Regions from separate parts of the Klebsiella variicola genome, predicted to be linked through region 3. Evidence: predicted binding sites of a transcription regulator. Region 3 holds the regulator's gene; each other region holds the start of a gene.
What was found. Region 3 encodes PhoB, which activates phosphate uptake and scavenging genes when phosphate is short. Its sites were predicted from a motif close to CTGTCATAAAACTGNCNNAT; they were not measured.
Positions count from the first base shown of each region.

Region 1: a site for PhoB is predicted at 3,633-3,652, ahead of uvrB (excinuclease ABC subunit UvrB). Genes of this name have one in related genera too.
Region 2: a site for PhoB is predicted at 2,159-2,178, ahead of glpT (glycerol-3-phosphate transporter). Genes of this name have one in related genera too.

Region 1 is NZ_CP010523.2:3,807,492-3,812,746, forward strand. Features, by position in the region: gene pmrA (two-component system response regulator PmrA) at 1-29, shown strand, start outside; gene pmrB (two-component system sensor histidine kinase PmrB) at 33-1,130, shown strand; gene uvrB (excinuclease ABC subunit UvrB) at 1,381-3,402, opposite strand; partial or broken gene SP68_RS26785 (hypothetical protein) at 3,814-4,023, shown strand; gene SP68_RS17850 (ABC transporter ATP-binding protein) at 4,113-4,835, shown strand; gene bioD (dethiobiotin synthase) at 4,777-5,255, opposite strand, start outside.
Region 2 is NZ_CP010523.2:1,549,583-1,554,837, forward strand. Features, by position in the region: gene glpB (glycerol-3-phosphate dehydrogenase subunit GlpB) at 1-422, opposite strand, end outside; gene glpA (anaerobic glycerol-3-phosphate dehydrogenase subunit A) at 412-2,034, opposite strand; gene glpT (glycerol-3-phosphate transporter) at 2,306-3,652, shown strand; gene glpQ (glycerophosphodiester phosphodiesterase) at 3,662-4,732, shown strand; gene yfaE (class I ribonucleotide reductase maintenance protein YfaE) at 5,195-5,255, opposite strand, start outside.
Region 3 is NZ_CP010523.2:4,315,854-4,321,108, reverse strand. Features, by position in the region: gene sbcC (exonuclease subunit SbcC) at 1-66, opposite strand, end outside; gene sbcD (exonuclease subunit SbcD) at 63-1,268, opposite strand; gene phoB (phosphate response regulator transcription factor PhoB) at 1,451-2,140, shown strand; gene phoR (phosphate regulon sensor histidine kinase PhoR) at 2,162-3,457, shown strand; gene SP68_RS28580 (hypothetical protein) at 3,538-3,879, opposite strand; gene brnQ (branched-chain amino acid transporter carrier protein BrnQ) at 3,871-5,190, shown strand.

The DNA.
Region 1 (5,255 bases), 510 kb from region 3:
TGCTGGCTAACCACATCGACACGGAATAGACCATGGCTCTGTTTGCAACCGAAACCTGGACCATGCGCCACCGGCTGCTGCTGACCATTGGCGCCATCCTGGTGGTCTGCCAGCTGATCAGCGTCTTCTGGCTATGGCATGAGAGCAAAGAGCAGATCCAGCTGCTGGTGGCCAGCGCCATCGAAGGCCACAATAACCAGAAACATGTGGAGCATGAGGTACGGGAAGCGGTCGCCAGCCTGCTGGTGCCGAGCCTGTTGATCGTTGGCCTGGCGCTGTATATCAGCATGCTGGCGGTGCGCAAGATCACCCGCCCGCTCTCCCGACTGCAAAGCGAGCTGGAGAGCCGCACGCCGGACAACCTCACCCCCATCGTGCTCAGCGAATCGGTGCCCGAAGTCACGGCGGTGACCACCGCCCTGAATCAGCTGGTTTCCCGTCTCAATCTGACCCTCGACCGTGAGCGGCTGTTTACCGCCGACGTGGCGCATGAGCTACGTACCCCGCTGGCCGGCCTGCGGTTGCACCTCGAACTACTGTCGAAAGTGCACGGCGTGGGCGTCGACCCGCTGATCCAGCGCCTCGACCAGATGACCACCAGCATTTCGCAGCTGCTGCAGCTGGCGCGCGTCGGACAGTCTTTTTCCGCCGGCAGCTATCAGCAGGTGCTGCTGCTGGATGACGTGGTCAAACCGCTGCAGGATGAGCTGGAGACCATGCTGGCGCAGCGTCAGCAGCGGCTGCTGCTGACGGATGTCGAAAGCGAGGCCATCGTCTCTGGCGACGCGACGTTAATCCGTGTGATCCTGCGCAATCTGGTGGAGAATGCTCACCGCTACAGCCCGGAAGGGTCAACTATCCGCGTGTCGGTGAAAGCGGGCCTGATGCCGGTGATGGCGGTGGAAGATGAAGGCCCAGGGATTGATGAGGCGAAAAGCGGCGAACTCAGTAAAGCGTTTGTGCGCATGGACAGTCGCTACGGCGGCATAGGCCTCGGACTGAGCATCGTCACGCGCATTGCTCAGCTGCATGACGCCCAGTTCTTCCTGCACAACCGCCAGCCGGGGCCCGGCGTCCGCGCGTGGGTGTTATTCCCGCGGCGCGCGGGTCAGAACGTCAGTACCCACTGATGGAAAAAGGCAACAATAATAACCAGGGCGGTGGCGACCGCCAGATATTCACGGAAGTTGATTTTTTGCATGGGCGCTATCCTCATCATGGGGAGGTTAGTGTCGCCTGGCGAGATTAAGCAAACATTAAGAAGGCCGCAATGCGGCCTTTTTTCTTCTCAAAGGTTTGCTATCTGGTAGCGGGACAATGAGAGAAGCGTCCCGCCTTCACTACGCCCCACACGCCCACTCCGGCAGTATGCGCCGGGACTCAGGAGGCGGCGATAAACAGCTCGCGCAGCTGATGCAACTGGTCGCGAATTTGCGCCGCCTCTTCGAACTCGAGGTTCTGGGCGTGCTGCATCATCTGCCCTTCCAGCTCGTGGATCTTCTGCTGCAGCGCTTTTGGCGTCATCTCCACGGCGCTAAGCCCGGCAGGCTCAACGGCCTTCGCTTTACCGCGCCCTTTGGCTTTAGTTTTCGCCAGGCCCTGGCCCAACTGCAGGATATCCACCACTTTCTTGTTGAGGCCCTGCGGTACGATGCCATGCTCTTCGTTATAACGCTGCTGTTTCTCCCGTCGACGCTCGGTCTCGCCAATGGCTTTGGCCATGGAAGGGGTGATCTTATCGCCGTAAAGGATGGCCTTGCCGTTGATGTTTCGCGCCGCGCGGCCGATGGTCTGGATAAGCGAGCGTTCGGAGCGCAGGAAGCCCTCTTTATCGGCATCCAGGATCGCCACCAGCGACACCTCCGGCATATCCAGCCCCTCACGCAGCAGGTTGATCCCTACCAGCACGTCAAACTCGCCAAGGCGCAGGTCGCGGATAATCTCCATGCGCTCGACGGTGTCGATATCCGAGTGCAGATAGCGCACCCGCTCGCCGTGCTCCTCAAGATACTCGGTTAAATCCTCCGCCATCCGCTTAGTGAGGGTGGTCACCAGCACGCGCTCGTTGATGGCCGTGCGCAGGCGGATCTCTGACAACAGATCGTCTACCTGGGTGGCTACCGGCCGCACTTCGATGATCGGGTCAAGCAGACCGGTCGGCCGCACCACCTGATCCACCACTTCGCCGCCGGATTTATCCAGCTCGTAGGCGCCGGGGGTTGCCGAGACGTAGATGGTTTGCGGGGCCAGCGCTTCAAATTCTTCAAACTTCATCGGCCGGTTATCCAGCGCCGACGGCAGGCGGAAACCGTACTCCACCAGCGTCTCTTTGCGCGCCCGGTCGCCCCGGTACATACCGCCGATCTGCGGCACCGTAACGTGGGATTCGTCTATCACCAGCAGACCGTCTGCCGGCAGATAGTCAAACAGAGTGGGCGGCGGCTCGCCGGGCCCGCGACCGGAAAGGAAGCGCGAGTAGTTTTCAATGCCCGAGCAGTAGCCCAGCTCGTTCATCATTTCGAGGTCGAACTGGGTACGCTGGGTTAAGCGCTGCTCTTCCAGAAGCTTGTTGTTGGCCAGCAGAACCTTGCGCCGCTCCGCCAGCTCCAGCTTGATCTCTTCCATCGCCTGGACGATGCGTTCCCGCGGCGTCACGTAGTGGGTCTTGGGATAAATGGTGTAGCGCGGCACCGTCGATTCCACGTGGCCGGTGAGCGGGTCGAACAGCGACAGGCGCTCGACCTCTTCATCAAACAGCTCAATGCGCAGCGCGATATCGTCGGATTCCGCCGGGAAGACGTCGATCACCTCGCCGCGCACGCGAAAGGTGCCGCGCTGGAAGGCCTGATCGTTGCGGGTATACTGCAGTTCGGCCAGACGGCGCAGGATAGCGCGCTGGTCAATCAGCATCCCGACCGTCAGGTGCAGCATCATCTTCAGGTACAGGTCCGGGTCGCCGAGGCCGTAGATAGCCGAGACTGACGCCACTACCACCACGTCGCGCCGCTCGAGCAGCGCTTTGGTCGCCGACAAGCGCATCTGCTCGATATGTTCGTTTACCGAGGCGTCCTTCTCAATGAAGGTATCTGAGCTGGGGACGTAGGCTTCCGGCTGATAGTAATCGTAGTAGGAGACGAAATACTCGACGGCATTCTCCGGGAAAAACTCTTTCATCTCGCCATAGAGCTGGGCCGCCAGGGTTTTGTTTGGCGCCAGCACCATCGTCGGCCGCTGCAGGTCGGCAATCACGTTGGCGATGGTGAAGGTTTTACCGGAGCCGGTGACCCCCAGCAGCGTTTGATGCGCGAGCCCATCCTCCAGCCCCTCTTCCAGGCGGCGGATGGCTTCCGGTTGGTCTCCGGAGGGGCGAAAGGCGGAATGCAGAACAAACGATTTACTCATTGATCAAAACCTGAAGATGGATTTAGCGGCCGGTGTTTAATTCTACCCTCCGGGCCATTTTTTGCCAACAAATTATACTGGATATTTAAACAGTACATTACTATGATAGCGTCAGTAAACGGCTTATTTCGGCGCCATGGTGCGCATAAAACGCGCGCCGGGTGGAATAATCCTCCGGCCGGCAGGGTTATCCCCAGAAATTTTTACCTTTTAACATTTGTCAAGCGGACGGGTGAAAGTTTTATGGCAGTAGATGACGCTTTTCTTACACCCATTGATTTTATATAACACGCTGATATTTAAGTGCTTTAACGAAAAGACGCCTTTCGCGCCAATTCAGCCGCAGGCCGCGTACGCTCTAGCTTACCGCAGGTTTTCTAACTCTAATGCACAAGGTTATCCACAGGAATAGTGGATAACTGTCTGCAGCCCAAGACCGCCGCCGCCCGGCGCAAATCGACTTTCGCTGTAAACCGTGCGGCGAAAAATTTTTATCGAACTATTTTTGATAACTATCCGTTTAAAGCCGCTCGATTTTTGCTGCTTTTTGCACCACCCTTTAGCGTCGGGCACCGGAAAAGTGCAGCGCCCGCGCTGACTATGCCCGATGGTGTCGGCGTTTCGCGGTTTTTTCCGAGCGTTCTTTTTCCTGGCAAGAGTTTTGCAGCATCTTTCTGTCGCCCTGACGCCAGGATAAGGAGAAAACGTCCATGTTGAATTTACAGGCAGTAAATCATTTTTACGGTAATCAGCACTCGCTGTGGAATGTCGATCTTGAACTACGCCCGGGAGAGTGCATTGGCGTACTGGGACGCGAGGGAATGGGAAAAACCACCCTGGTCAACTGCATTGCCGGCCATCTGCCGGTGGCCAGCGGTCGGATGACCTGGCATGACATTGGCGCCCCGCCGTGCGATCTCACCCCCCTGTCCGCTCAGTCGCGCAGCGCCATCGGCATCGGCTACGTGCCGCAGGATAAACGCATCTTTTCCCAGCTCAGCGTGGAAGAGAACCTGCATATTGCCCTGGCGGCCGGGAAACCCGGGGCTAACGCCAGCGGCGGCGAAATTTATGACCATTTTCCCGAACTCTATGCGCTACGGCAGCGCAAAGGCGCTTCGCTAAGCGCCGACGATCAGTACCAGCTGGCGCTGGCCAGGGCGCTGATCGTCCAGCCACGACTGCTGATCCTTGACGAACCCTCACGCGGCGCAGGGCCGCGCTGCCTGCAAAAGCTGGCGGAATTGCTGCTGCGGTTAAATCGCGATATCGGTCTGACGGTGCTGCTCGCCGAGCAGCACCTGCCCTTTATCCGCCGGGTGGCGGATCGGTTCTGTGTCCTTCACCGGGGGCGTAATGTCGCCGAGGGCGATATTATGGCGCTGGATGAACCGCTGCTGGCGCAGTGGATGACGCCAGATCCAGCGCGCTGAGATCCAGATACTGGCCGAGATCGTCGCGCTGCGCGATATCGACAAGCCACGGTATTTCGCCAAGAAACGGCACGGCCAACCGGTTTTTCAGCGTCGCCAGATATTCGCCATGGCGCTTGCCCGGCGGCTGCACGTCATTGGCGATCCAGCCCGCCAGCGGCAGCCCCGCCTGGCGCACCGCCTGGGCGGTAAGCATCGCATGGTTGATACAGCCGAGCTTGACCCCCACCACCAGAATCACCGGCAGCTGCTCCTGCTGCGCCCAGTCGGCGAAGGTCAGGGTGTCCGAGAGCGGCGTAAACCAGCCGCCGGCCCCTTCCACCAGTACCCAGTCAGCCAGGCGCTCCAGTTCGCGTAAGCCGCTGGAAAGCGTCGTCGCGGCAATCGGTCGCCCCTCATCGGCGCTAATAATATGCGGCG
Region 2 (5,255 bases), 2.8 Mb from region 3:
AGGCATACGTGTTGCTGCGCGAAGGGTGCCAGCGGAACCTCTTCCGGCGACAGCCACGCCGGTCGCAACGTCCCCAGCGGCGTCACCCGCAGATGAGGTTGGCGCGCTTCGCCTTGCATGTTCGCGCCGCAGGCGGCCAGCAGGGCTTCGGTCTGTGTCGCGTATTCGAGTACCGCCCCGGCGCCGAGCCGGGAATAAGGGTGTTCAGGAAGCTGTTCAGCGAGTTGCTGCAGACCTTGTGCGACGTCAGTAACGTTATCGCCGTTGGGCAGCGCCGAGAGCAGGTCTAACGACGCGGAGGAAAAATGCAGCGCGCTCTGCCCGCGGCTGATAATGACGCTGCGCAGGCCGTACTGATTCAGCGCCAGCCCGCACAACAGGCCGGCGAGCCCGCCGCCGACAATTGCGCAATCAAACTTCATCCTGGTGCTCCTGTGGCAGTCCGCACAGGCCGAGGTAGACCCAGCGGGTAAATTCGCTTTCGCGCAGTGCATCGCCCCAGGCGATGGGCTGAACGCCCTTCCAGCGTTCATTGAGAAACGCCGAGAGCTGGGTTAATGACTGCGCGGGGGTGGTGACGTTAAAGCGCTGCAACAGTCCGGCAGCGCGGCAGGCGCAGAGTTCCCCCTGGCAGGTGCCCATGCCAATCCGGGTGCGGCGGCGCAGGTCGAGGAGGGTGTTGACCGCCAGATTTTCCACCGCGTATTTCACTTCGCCAGCGGTAACGGCTTCGCATTCGCAGACCAGGCTACGGTGCTGGCGGCTGTCGCCAAGCCAGGCCGGAGTGCGATCGCCGTGACGGTAGACGGCCGAGCCGCGCAGCGGGGTGGGGAGGGAGATAATTTTTTGCAGGGTACTTTCCGTTGGCTCCTGTGAACCGGGCAGCGGGGTCTCGGCCGTGCTACAGGGGGTGGTGTTTCCCAGCTTACGACAGACGGCGTCGGTGGCCCACTCGGCCATCAGGCGATAGGTCATCAGCTTGCCGCCGGTGATAGTAATGAAGCCTTCCATACCGTCACGCTGGGCATGGTCGAGCAGGACGATGCCGCGGCTGACGCTGCGCCCGCTGGGATCGTTATCGCTGGCCACCAGCGGGCGGACGCCGGAGTAGGCGCGGAGGATCCGGGTGCGGCCCATGATCGGCGCCAGCTTTTCGCCTTCGCGCAGCAGGGTATCGACTTCCGCCGTCGTTACCCGGTTGTCGTCAATGTCGTCATAAGGAATATGCATTGAGGTGGTGCCGATCAGCGAGATGGTATCCCCGGGCACCAGAATATCGGCGTCGGCCGGCTTACGGCAGCGGTTGATCACCAGGTTGTTAATCCGGTGGTCGAGGATCAACAGCGATCCCTTCGCCGGGAACATGGTGATGCGCAGGTCGGCATATTCCGCAATGCGCTGCCCCCAGATCCCGGCGGCGTTAACCACCACCCCGGCGTACAGCGTGCGGGCCTGGTGAAGTTGACGGTCATATACCTGGACGCCGCAGACGCGATCGCCCTGGCGCAGCAGGCCTGTTACTTCGCAGCCGGTAAGGATCTGCGCGCCGTGTTCGCGGGCGTCGAGCATATTGGCTGCGGTGAGGCGAAACGGGTCGATGGTGCCGTCCGGGACCTGCACTGCGCCCAGCAGCGTCGGGTTGACGGCGGGCTCCTGGCGCAGCGCGTCCTGCGGCGAGAGCGGCGTGGCCTCTATGCCAGCCTGCTGACAGGCGTCGATAAAGGTTTGCTGCCAGGCCATGTCATCTTCAGGCAGGGTGATAAACAGCCCATTGGTCGGTTCAATGCAGTGGCGGGCGATGCGGCGCAGGATGCGGTTCTCACTGATGCATTCGCGGGCGGATTCGTTGTCGGTCACCGCATAGCGGGCGCCGCTGTGCAGCAGTCCATGATTACGGCCGGTGGCCCCGGTGGCGATATCATGGCGCTCAATGAGCAGCGTGCGTAATCCGCGCCGGGCGCAGTCGCGGGCGATACCGGCGCCGGTTGCTCCGCCGCCGATGATAATGACCTCGCTATCAAGACGTCCCGTCATCTTCAGCTCCTCTGCTTTCGTTTAACGCCATTTAGCCACAATTCATAAGGTTATTGTTTGATTTCGAGCATATTCGCGCGTTATTTGAGCGTGTTATGTGATTTCGTGCTCACATTAGAACGTTTTGTCATATTTCTGTAACAAATTGTGCGATGTTTCACAGTATCAACTCTACGTATTGCCTACCATCGCGACCATATTTGAAGTTGGTGATTAATCTGGGATTTTGTCGTGACGTCAGTAGAAAACCGCAAGGGCCACGGAGGCTGATATGTTAAGTATTTTTAAACCCGCCGCGCATAAAGCGCGTTTGCCAGCAGCGGAGATCGACCCGCTGTATCGTCGATTACGCTGGCAGATTTTCATTGGCATCTTTTTTGGTTATGCCGCTTACTATCTGGTTCGTAAGAACTTTGCCCTGGCGATGCCTTATCTGATTGAGCAGGGCTTCTCCCGTGGCGACCTCGGTTTCGCCCTTTCCGGCATCTCCATCGCCTACGGATTTTCGAAATTCATCATGGGCTCGGTCTCTGACCGCTCGAATCCGCGCATTTTCCTGCCGGCCGGCTTGATCCTCGCCGCGCTGGTGATGCTGGTGATGGGCTTTGTACCGTGGGCGACTTCCAGCATCATGATCATGTTCGTATTGCTGTTTCTTTGCGGATGGTTCCAGGGGATGGGCTGGCCGCCGTGCGGCCGGACCATGGTGCACTGGTGGTCGCAGAAAGAGCGCGGTGGGATTGTCTCGGTGTGGAACTGCGCGCATAACGTCGGCGGCGGTATTCCGCCGCTGCTGTTCCTGCTGGGGATGGCGTGGTTTAACGACTGGCACGCGGCGCTGTATATGCCGGCTTTCGGCGCGATCCTGCTGGCGATTTTTGCCTTCGCGATGATGCGCGATACCCCGCAGTCCTGCGGTCTGCCGCCGATCGAAGAGTATAAAAACGACTATCCGGATGACTATAGTGAAAAGCACGAAGAAGAGCTGACGGCGAAGCAGATCTTTATGCAGTACATTCTGCCGAACAAGCTGCTGTGGTACATCGCTATCGCTAACGTCTTCGTTTATCTGCTGCGCTACGGCATTCTCGACTGGTCGCCGACCTACCTGAAAGAGGTCAAACACTTCGCGCTCGATAAATCCTCCTGGGCCTACTTCCTCTATGAGTACGCGGGGATCCCGGGCACGCTGCTGTGCGGCTGGATGTCGGACAAAGTGTTTAAAGGCAACCGCGGCGCGACCGGCGTGTTCTTTATGACCCTGGTGACCATCGCCACTGTCGTTTACTGGCTCAATCCGCCGGGCAATCCGGGCGTCGATATGGCCTGTATGATTATTATCGGCTTCCTGATCTACGGCCCGGTGATGCTGATCGGTCTGCATGCCCTCGAGCTGGCGCCGAAAAAAGCCGCCGGTACCGCCGCGGGCTTCACCGGCCTGTTTGGCTATCTTGGCGGTTCCGTGGCGGCGAGCGCCATCGTTGGCTACACCGTCGATTTCTTCGGCTGGGACGGCGGCTTCATGGTGATGATCGGCGGCAGCGTGCTGGCGGTTATCCTGCTGGTTATCGTGATGCTTGGCGAGCGTCGTCATCATCAACAACTGAAACAAGCCTAAGGAGCGACGATGAACATGAAACTCACCGCGCTAATGAGCGGCATGATTTTGGCCAGTTCGGCACTGTGCTTCAGCGCTGTCGCAGCGGAGAAAATGGTCATCGCCCACCGCGGCGCCAGCGGGTATCTGCCGGAACATACCCTGCCGGCGAAAGCGATGGCTTACGCTCAGGGGGCGGATTACCTTGAGCAAGATCTGGTGATGACCAAAGACGACCGGCTGGTGGTGTTACACGACCATTATCTCGATCGGGTGACTGACGTTGCGCAGCGTTTCCCGCAGCGGGCGCGTAAAGATGGCCGTTTCTACGCCATCGACTTTACCCTGGCCGAGATTAAGTCGTTGAAGTTTACCGAAGGTTTTGAGCCGAAAAATGGTAAGAACGTCCAAACCTATCCCGGGCGTTTCCCGATGGGCAAATCCGATTTTCGCATTCATACCTTTGAAGAAGAGATTGAGTTTGTCCAGGGGCTGAACCATTCGACGGGTAAAAATATCGGTATCTACCCGGAAATCAAAGCGCCGTGGTTCCACCATCAGGAAGGCAAAGATATTGCTGCCAGTACCCTGAAAGTGCTGAAGGAATATGGCTACACCAGCAAGCAGGATAAGGTTTATCTGCAGTGCTTTGACGCCAACGAGCTCAAACGTATCAAAAATGAGCTGGAACCGAAGATGGGCATGGATCTCAATCTGGTGCAGCTCATCGCCTATACCGACTGGAATGAAACCCAGCAGAAACAGGCAGATGGCAAATGGGTGAACTACAGCTACGACTGGATGTTCCAGCCGGGTGCGATGGCGCAGATTGCGCAGTACGCCGACGGTATTGGCCCGGATTACCATATGCTGGTGGCGGAAGGCTCGAAGCCGGGCGCGGTGAAGCTGACGGCGATGGTGAAAGAGGCGCATGCCAGCCATCTGCAGGTGCATCCGTACACCGTGCGTGCGGATCAGCTGCCGGAGTACGCCACTAACGTTAATCAGCTCTATGACCTGCTGTATCACCAGGCGGGCGTCGACGGCTTGTTTACCGATTTCCCGGATAAAGCGGTGCAGTTTCTGAACGCTAAACGCTAAAAAAGCCGGGTGGCGGCTACGCCTTACCCGGGCTACGGTCTGTGCGGCCTGCCTTTAATTTATTCACCATGCTGGCTGAAACTGCCGGTGTTGGTGGCCTCAAAATCGCTGAGACGTTCCCGGCAGGCCGGGGCAGCCCGCATGGATGCGGGCTGAGGGCCGTGATTTGCAGGGACGCTGCCTCGGCCCGACCCGAAGCCTGCAGGGATAAGTCGAAGGCACCACGAAGTGGCGATTTTGGCGGCCAGAGCCCGGGAGTACAGAGGGCGGCGGCGACTGGCCGCCCTCTGTGCGCTCCCTGCGCCACGGAAAACATATTGCATAAAAATTAACCGGGAGCGCAATATCCTCTGAAGCGACACGCGATAAACGTTTTTCTCAAGCGAAAAAGTTGCAAACCGATAACAGTATCTACGAACTGCGGTTTTGTAGGTCAGGTAAGCGTAGCGCCACCTGACAAGACTACATCTCGATCTCAATATCGCCTTTCGCCCGGCAGCAGCAGGGCAAAATTTCCCCCGGC
Region 3 (5,255 bases):
AAAGTCTATCTTCCATTCACCCTTCAGGGAGTTGAGGTTTTTCAGACGCAGACTGAGGATTTTCATGCGTTTTCGTCCTCCGCGGTGAGCGTATGCAGCGTATGGGTGAACAGCTCGTGCAGCCGGGCGCGCTTGTCATCGTCAATCTCGGTCAGCGCCAGCCGGCGCTCGAACACCTCTTCCACCTTCAGTTCGCTAAGGGTCTCCCGCTGGGCGTTGAGCAATATTTTCTCGCGCTGCTCGCGGCTGCGTCGTACCAGCAACACTTCCACCGGCAGATCCTCCGTCAGCGCCTGAATATGACGCTGAATATCGTGCAGGTAGTCCTCGGTGGTAATTTCGATATCCAGCCACACCGGCGGGTCCTGCTCGACGCCGCGCCACTGCTCCAGCTGGGCGGTGATGGCGGCCAGATCGCCTTTGATCACTGCCAGCGGCTGGGTCACGGGCACCTCCAGGGTTTCCACGGCGCTGAGGCGCCCGTCGTTAAAACTCACCAGGTGCACCGATTTGGCTTTGCCGGTTTCATCGAAGCTCAGCGGCAGCGGCGAGCCGCTGTAGCGGATGTGCTCGCAGCCACCGACCACCTGCGCCCGATGAATATGGCCCAGCGCAATGTAGTCGGCAGGCGGGAAGTGTTGCGCCGGAAAGGCATCCAGCGTGCCGATGTAAATGTCGCGGACGGCATCGCTTTTGCTGGCGCCGACGGTGGTCAGGTGGCCGCTGGCAATGATGGGCAGCGGCCGATCGCCGCGCAGCGCGCAGGCCTGCTGATACTGCTCCTGATAATAGTCGCTGATGGCCTGCAGTAGCTGTTGCTGTTTTTCCCGACCGGAGTGGCCGGCCTGACTGGTAACCAGCTCGCGGGGGCGTAAAAACGGCACCGGGCAAAAGATGGCGCCAGGGGTGCCGTCGCGCAACGGCAGCTCAATGGGCGCGTAGCCGGCGTTCGCCACCACGGTGGTGTGCAAAAAGGCGAGAATATCGCGGGACTCATTGAGCATCGCCACTGAATCGTGATTGCCCGCCAGCACCACCAGGCGACAGCCGGTCTGCTGCAACTGGACGACAAAACGGTTATACAGCTCGCGGGCATAGCTCGGCGGCGAGCCGGTATCAAAAATATCGCCAGCCACGATAATGGCGTCGACTTCATGCTCCTGCGCGCGGGCCAGCAGCCAGGTAAGAAAAGCGTCGTGTTCTGCCGCGCGGCTTTTGCTGTAAAAATTCTGGCCCAAATGCCAGTCGGAGGTGTGAAGGAGGCGCATAAATCTTCCCTAGCGAAAAAAGCATGGGCGGCAGTATATCATTTGTCGGCGCGGGGTAAGTCCGCGTCATGCTTCAAATTACCCGATCATCAGACCGTCATTTTTTTCATAAATCTGTCACAAAAGTGACGCATAATGACGCCGCACTTCTATACTGATGGCTAAAAAACACAGGGTAAATAATGGCGAGAAGAATTCTGGTCGTTGAAGATGAAGCTCCAATCCGCGAAATGGTCTGCTTTGTTCTGGAGCAAAATGGCTTTCAGCCCGTTGAGGCGGAAGATTATGACAGCGCGGTGAATCAACTCAATGAACCCTGGCCTGATTTGATTCTCCTTGACTGGATGCTGCCGGGTGGTTCGGGGCTGCAGTTTATTAAGTTGCTCAAGCGCGAGGCGATGACGCGGGATATCCCGGTTGTGATGCTGACCGCGCGTGGAGAAGAAGAGGATCGTGTTCGCGGCCTGGAGACCGGCGCGGACGACTACATTACCAAGCCTTTCTCACCGAAAGAACTGGTGGCGCGGATTAAAGCGGTGATGCGCCGTATTTCGCCGATGGCGGTGGAAGAGGTGATCGAAATGCAGGGTCTGAGCCTCGACCCTTCGTCGCATCGGGTGATGACCGGCGACAGTCCGCTGGACATGGGGCCGACGGAATTTAAATTATTGCACTTCTTTATGACCCATCCTGAGCGAGTGTACAGCCGCGAGCAGCTGCTGAACCACGTCTGGGGAACCAACGTCTATGTGGAAGACCGCACGGTGGACGTCCATATTCGCCGCCTGCGCAAAGCGCTGGAACACAGTGGCCATGATCGCATGGTGCAAACGGTTCGCGGCACGGGGTATCGTTTCTCCGCCCGTTTCTGAATTTTGACAGGAGTGTGACCCGTGCTGGAACGGCTGTCATGGAAAAGGCTGGCGCTGGAGCTCTTTTTAGCGTGTATTCCGGCCCTGATTCTGGGGGCGTTTGTGGGTCATCTGCCGTGGTTTTTACTGGCGGCAGTGACCGGTTTGCTGATCTGGCATTTCTGGAATTTGATGCGCCTGTCGTGGTGGTTGTGGGTGGATCGGAGCATGACTCCTCCGCCTGGACGCGGCAGCTGGGAGCCGCTGCTGTATGGTCTGCATCAGATGCAGATGCGTAATAAAAAGCGTCGACGCGAGCTGGGAAGCCTGATTAAACGCTTTCGCAGCGGGGCGGAATCGCTGCCGGATGCGGTTGTACTGACCACGGAAGAGGGGGCCATTTTCTGGTGTAATGGCCTGGCGCAGCAGATTTTAAACCTGCGCTGGCCGGACGACAGTGGCCAAAATATTCTCAACCTCCTGCGTTATCCCGAGTTCGCCAACTATCTGAAACAGCGTGATTTTTCTAAGCCACTCAACCTGGTGCTGAATAACGCTCGCCATCTGGAAATTCGCGTGATGCCTTACACCGATAAGCAGTGGCTGATGGTGGCGCGCGACGTGACGCAGATGCATCAGCTGGAAGGGGCGCGGCGGAACTTTTTCGCCAACGTCAGCCATGAACTGCGCACCCCGCTGACGGTGCTGCAGGGCTATCTGGAGATGATGCAGGAGCAGGTACTGGAGGGGGCGACGCGGGAAAAAGCCCTGCACACCATGCGAGAGCAAACTCAGCGTATGGAAGGGCTGGTGAAGCAGTTGCTGACGCTGTCGCGCATTGAAGCCGCGCCGGCGCTGGCGATGAATGACCGCATCGACGTGCCGATGATGCTGCGGGTGGTGGAGCGCGAGGCGCAAACTCTCAGCCAGGAGAAACAGACGCTGATCTTCACCGTTGACGAGCAGCTCAAGGTGCTGGGTAATGAGGAGCAACTGCGCAGCGCCATTTCCAATCTGGTCTATAACGCGGTGAACCACACCCCGCCGGGGACCGAAATTCGCGTCAGCTGGCAGCGGACCCCGCAGGGGGCGCTGTTCAGCGTCGAGGATAATGGGCCAGGCATTGCGCCAGAGCATATTCCCCGTTTGACCGAGCGTTTTTATCGGGTGGATAAAGCTCGCTCCCGGCAAACGGGGGGCAGCGGCCTGGGACTGGCGATCGTCAAACACGCGGTCAACCATCATGACAGCCGGCTGGAGATCGACAGCACGGTGGGCAAGGGAACCCGTTTTAGTTTCCTGCTCCCGGAACGATTAATTGCCAGAAACGACGCCTGATCGGCGTGCTGTCAGCTTATCTTGCCAATGACCAGCCCCGGCTGGTCATTTTCGTTGGCATCCCTTTTTTCCTCGCCTATTTAATGAACGCGTGCTGCTTTTTTGTTCGCATGATAAGCCACGGGTTTTCCATCAATATGGTAAATGATTCTGGTGTGGAACTGATAACCAGCATAATCATCTGCTTTTGCGATCGTGCCTTGCTTTAAAACGTTATAAGCGTTTAAATTGCGCCTGCGCAGTCGATGACAGACTGCTTTTGCGTGGTAATACCAAAAACAATTCTTTCCCACGCCGCTTCGGGAGCATATCTCGCTGAGTTTACCGGCAATGGCCGCTGTATCGTCCCTGAGAGGGGAGCGCGGTATTTTTCCATTTTTTACAACACCACATCCACAGGCAGTAATGAATTTATGACCCATCAGTTAAAATCTCGCGACATCATAGCGTTGGGCTTTATGACCTTCGCGTTGTTTGTTGGCGCAGGCAACATAATTTTCCCTCCGATGGTTGGCTTACAGGCGGGCGAGCACGTCTGGACAGCGGCGATCGGCTTCCTGATCACTGCGGTGGGTCTGCCGGTGCTGACGGTGGTGGCGCTGGCGAAAGTCGGCGGCGGCGTTGAAAGCCTGAGCACCCCGATTGGTAAAGTGGCGGGTATCCTGCTGGCGGTGGTGTGTTATCTCGCGGTGGGACCGCTGTTCGCGACCCCGCGCACCGCGACCGTCTCCTTTGAGGTCGGTATTGCGCCGCTGACCGGCGACGGCCCGCTGCCGCTGCTGATCTACAGCGTTATCTATTTCGCGCTGGTGATTCTGGTCTCCCTCTATCCGGGCAAACTGCTGGACACCGTGGGCAACTTCCTTGCGCCGCTGAAAATTATCGCCCTGATTGTGCTGGCGGTCGCGGCCATCATCTGGCCAGCGGGCCCGATCAGCGACGCGCTGGAAGCGTATCGTACGGCGCCATTCTCCAATGGCTTCGTCAACGGCTACCTGACCATGGATACCCTCGGGGCGATGGTGTTCGGGATCGTGATTGTCAATGCGGCACGCTCCCGCGGCGTCAGCGAAGCGCGTCTGTTGACCCGCTACACCGTCTGGGCTGGCCTGATGGCAGGCGTTGGCCTGACGCTGCTGTACCTGGCGTTGTTCCGTCTGGGTTCTGACAGCGCCACTCTCGTGGACCAGTCCGCCAACGGCGCGGCCATTCTGCACTCCTACGTGCAGCACACCTTCGGCGGGGCGGGCAGCTTCCTGCTGGCGGCGCTGATCTTCATCGCTTGTCTGGTGACGGCGGTGGGCCTGACCTGCGCCTGCGCCGAGTTCTTTGCCCAGTATCTGCCGTTCTCCTATCGCACGCTGGTCTTTATCCTTGGCCTGTTCTCGATGGCGGTCTCCAATCTGGGGCTGAGCCATCTGATTCAGGTGTCAATTCCGGTGCTGACCGCTATCTATCCGCCGTGTATCGCACTGGTTGTATTAAGCTTTACCCGCAGTTGGTGGCATAATTCGTCCCGCGTTATCGCGCCGGCCATGTTTATCAGTCTGATGTTTGGTATCATTGACGGGATTAAGTCATCGGCGTTTGCCGCGATTCTGCCGGCCTGGACCGCGCGTCTGCCGCTGGCGGAGCAGGGCCTGGCCTGGCTGATGCCCACCGCCGTGATGGTGTTCCTCGCGGTGATCTGGGATCGCGCAGCCGGACGCCAGGTGACCTCCAGCGCCCATTAACAGGCGTTAAGGAAAAGCGTTTAACCACGGGACTTCGGGTTCCGTGGTTTTTTATTTTTTGTGTT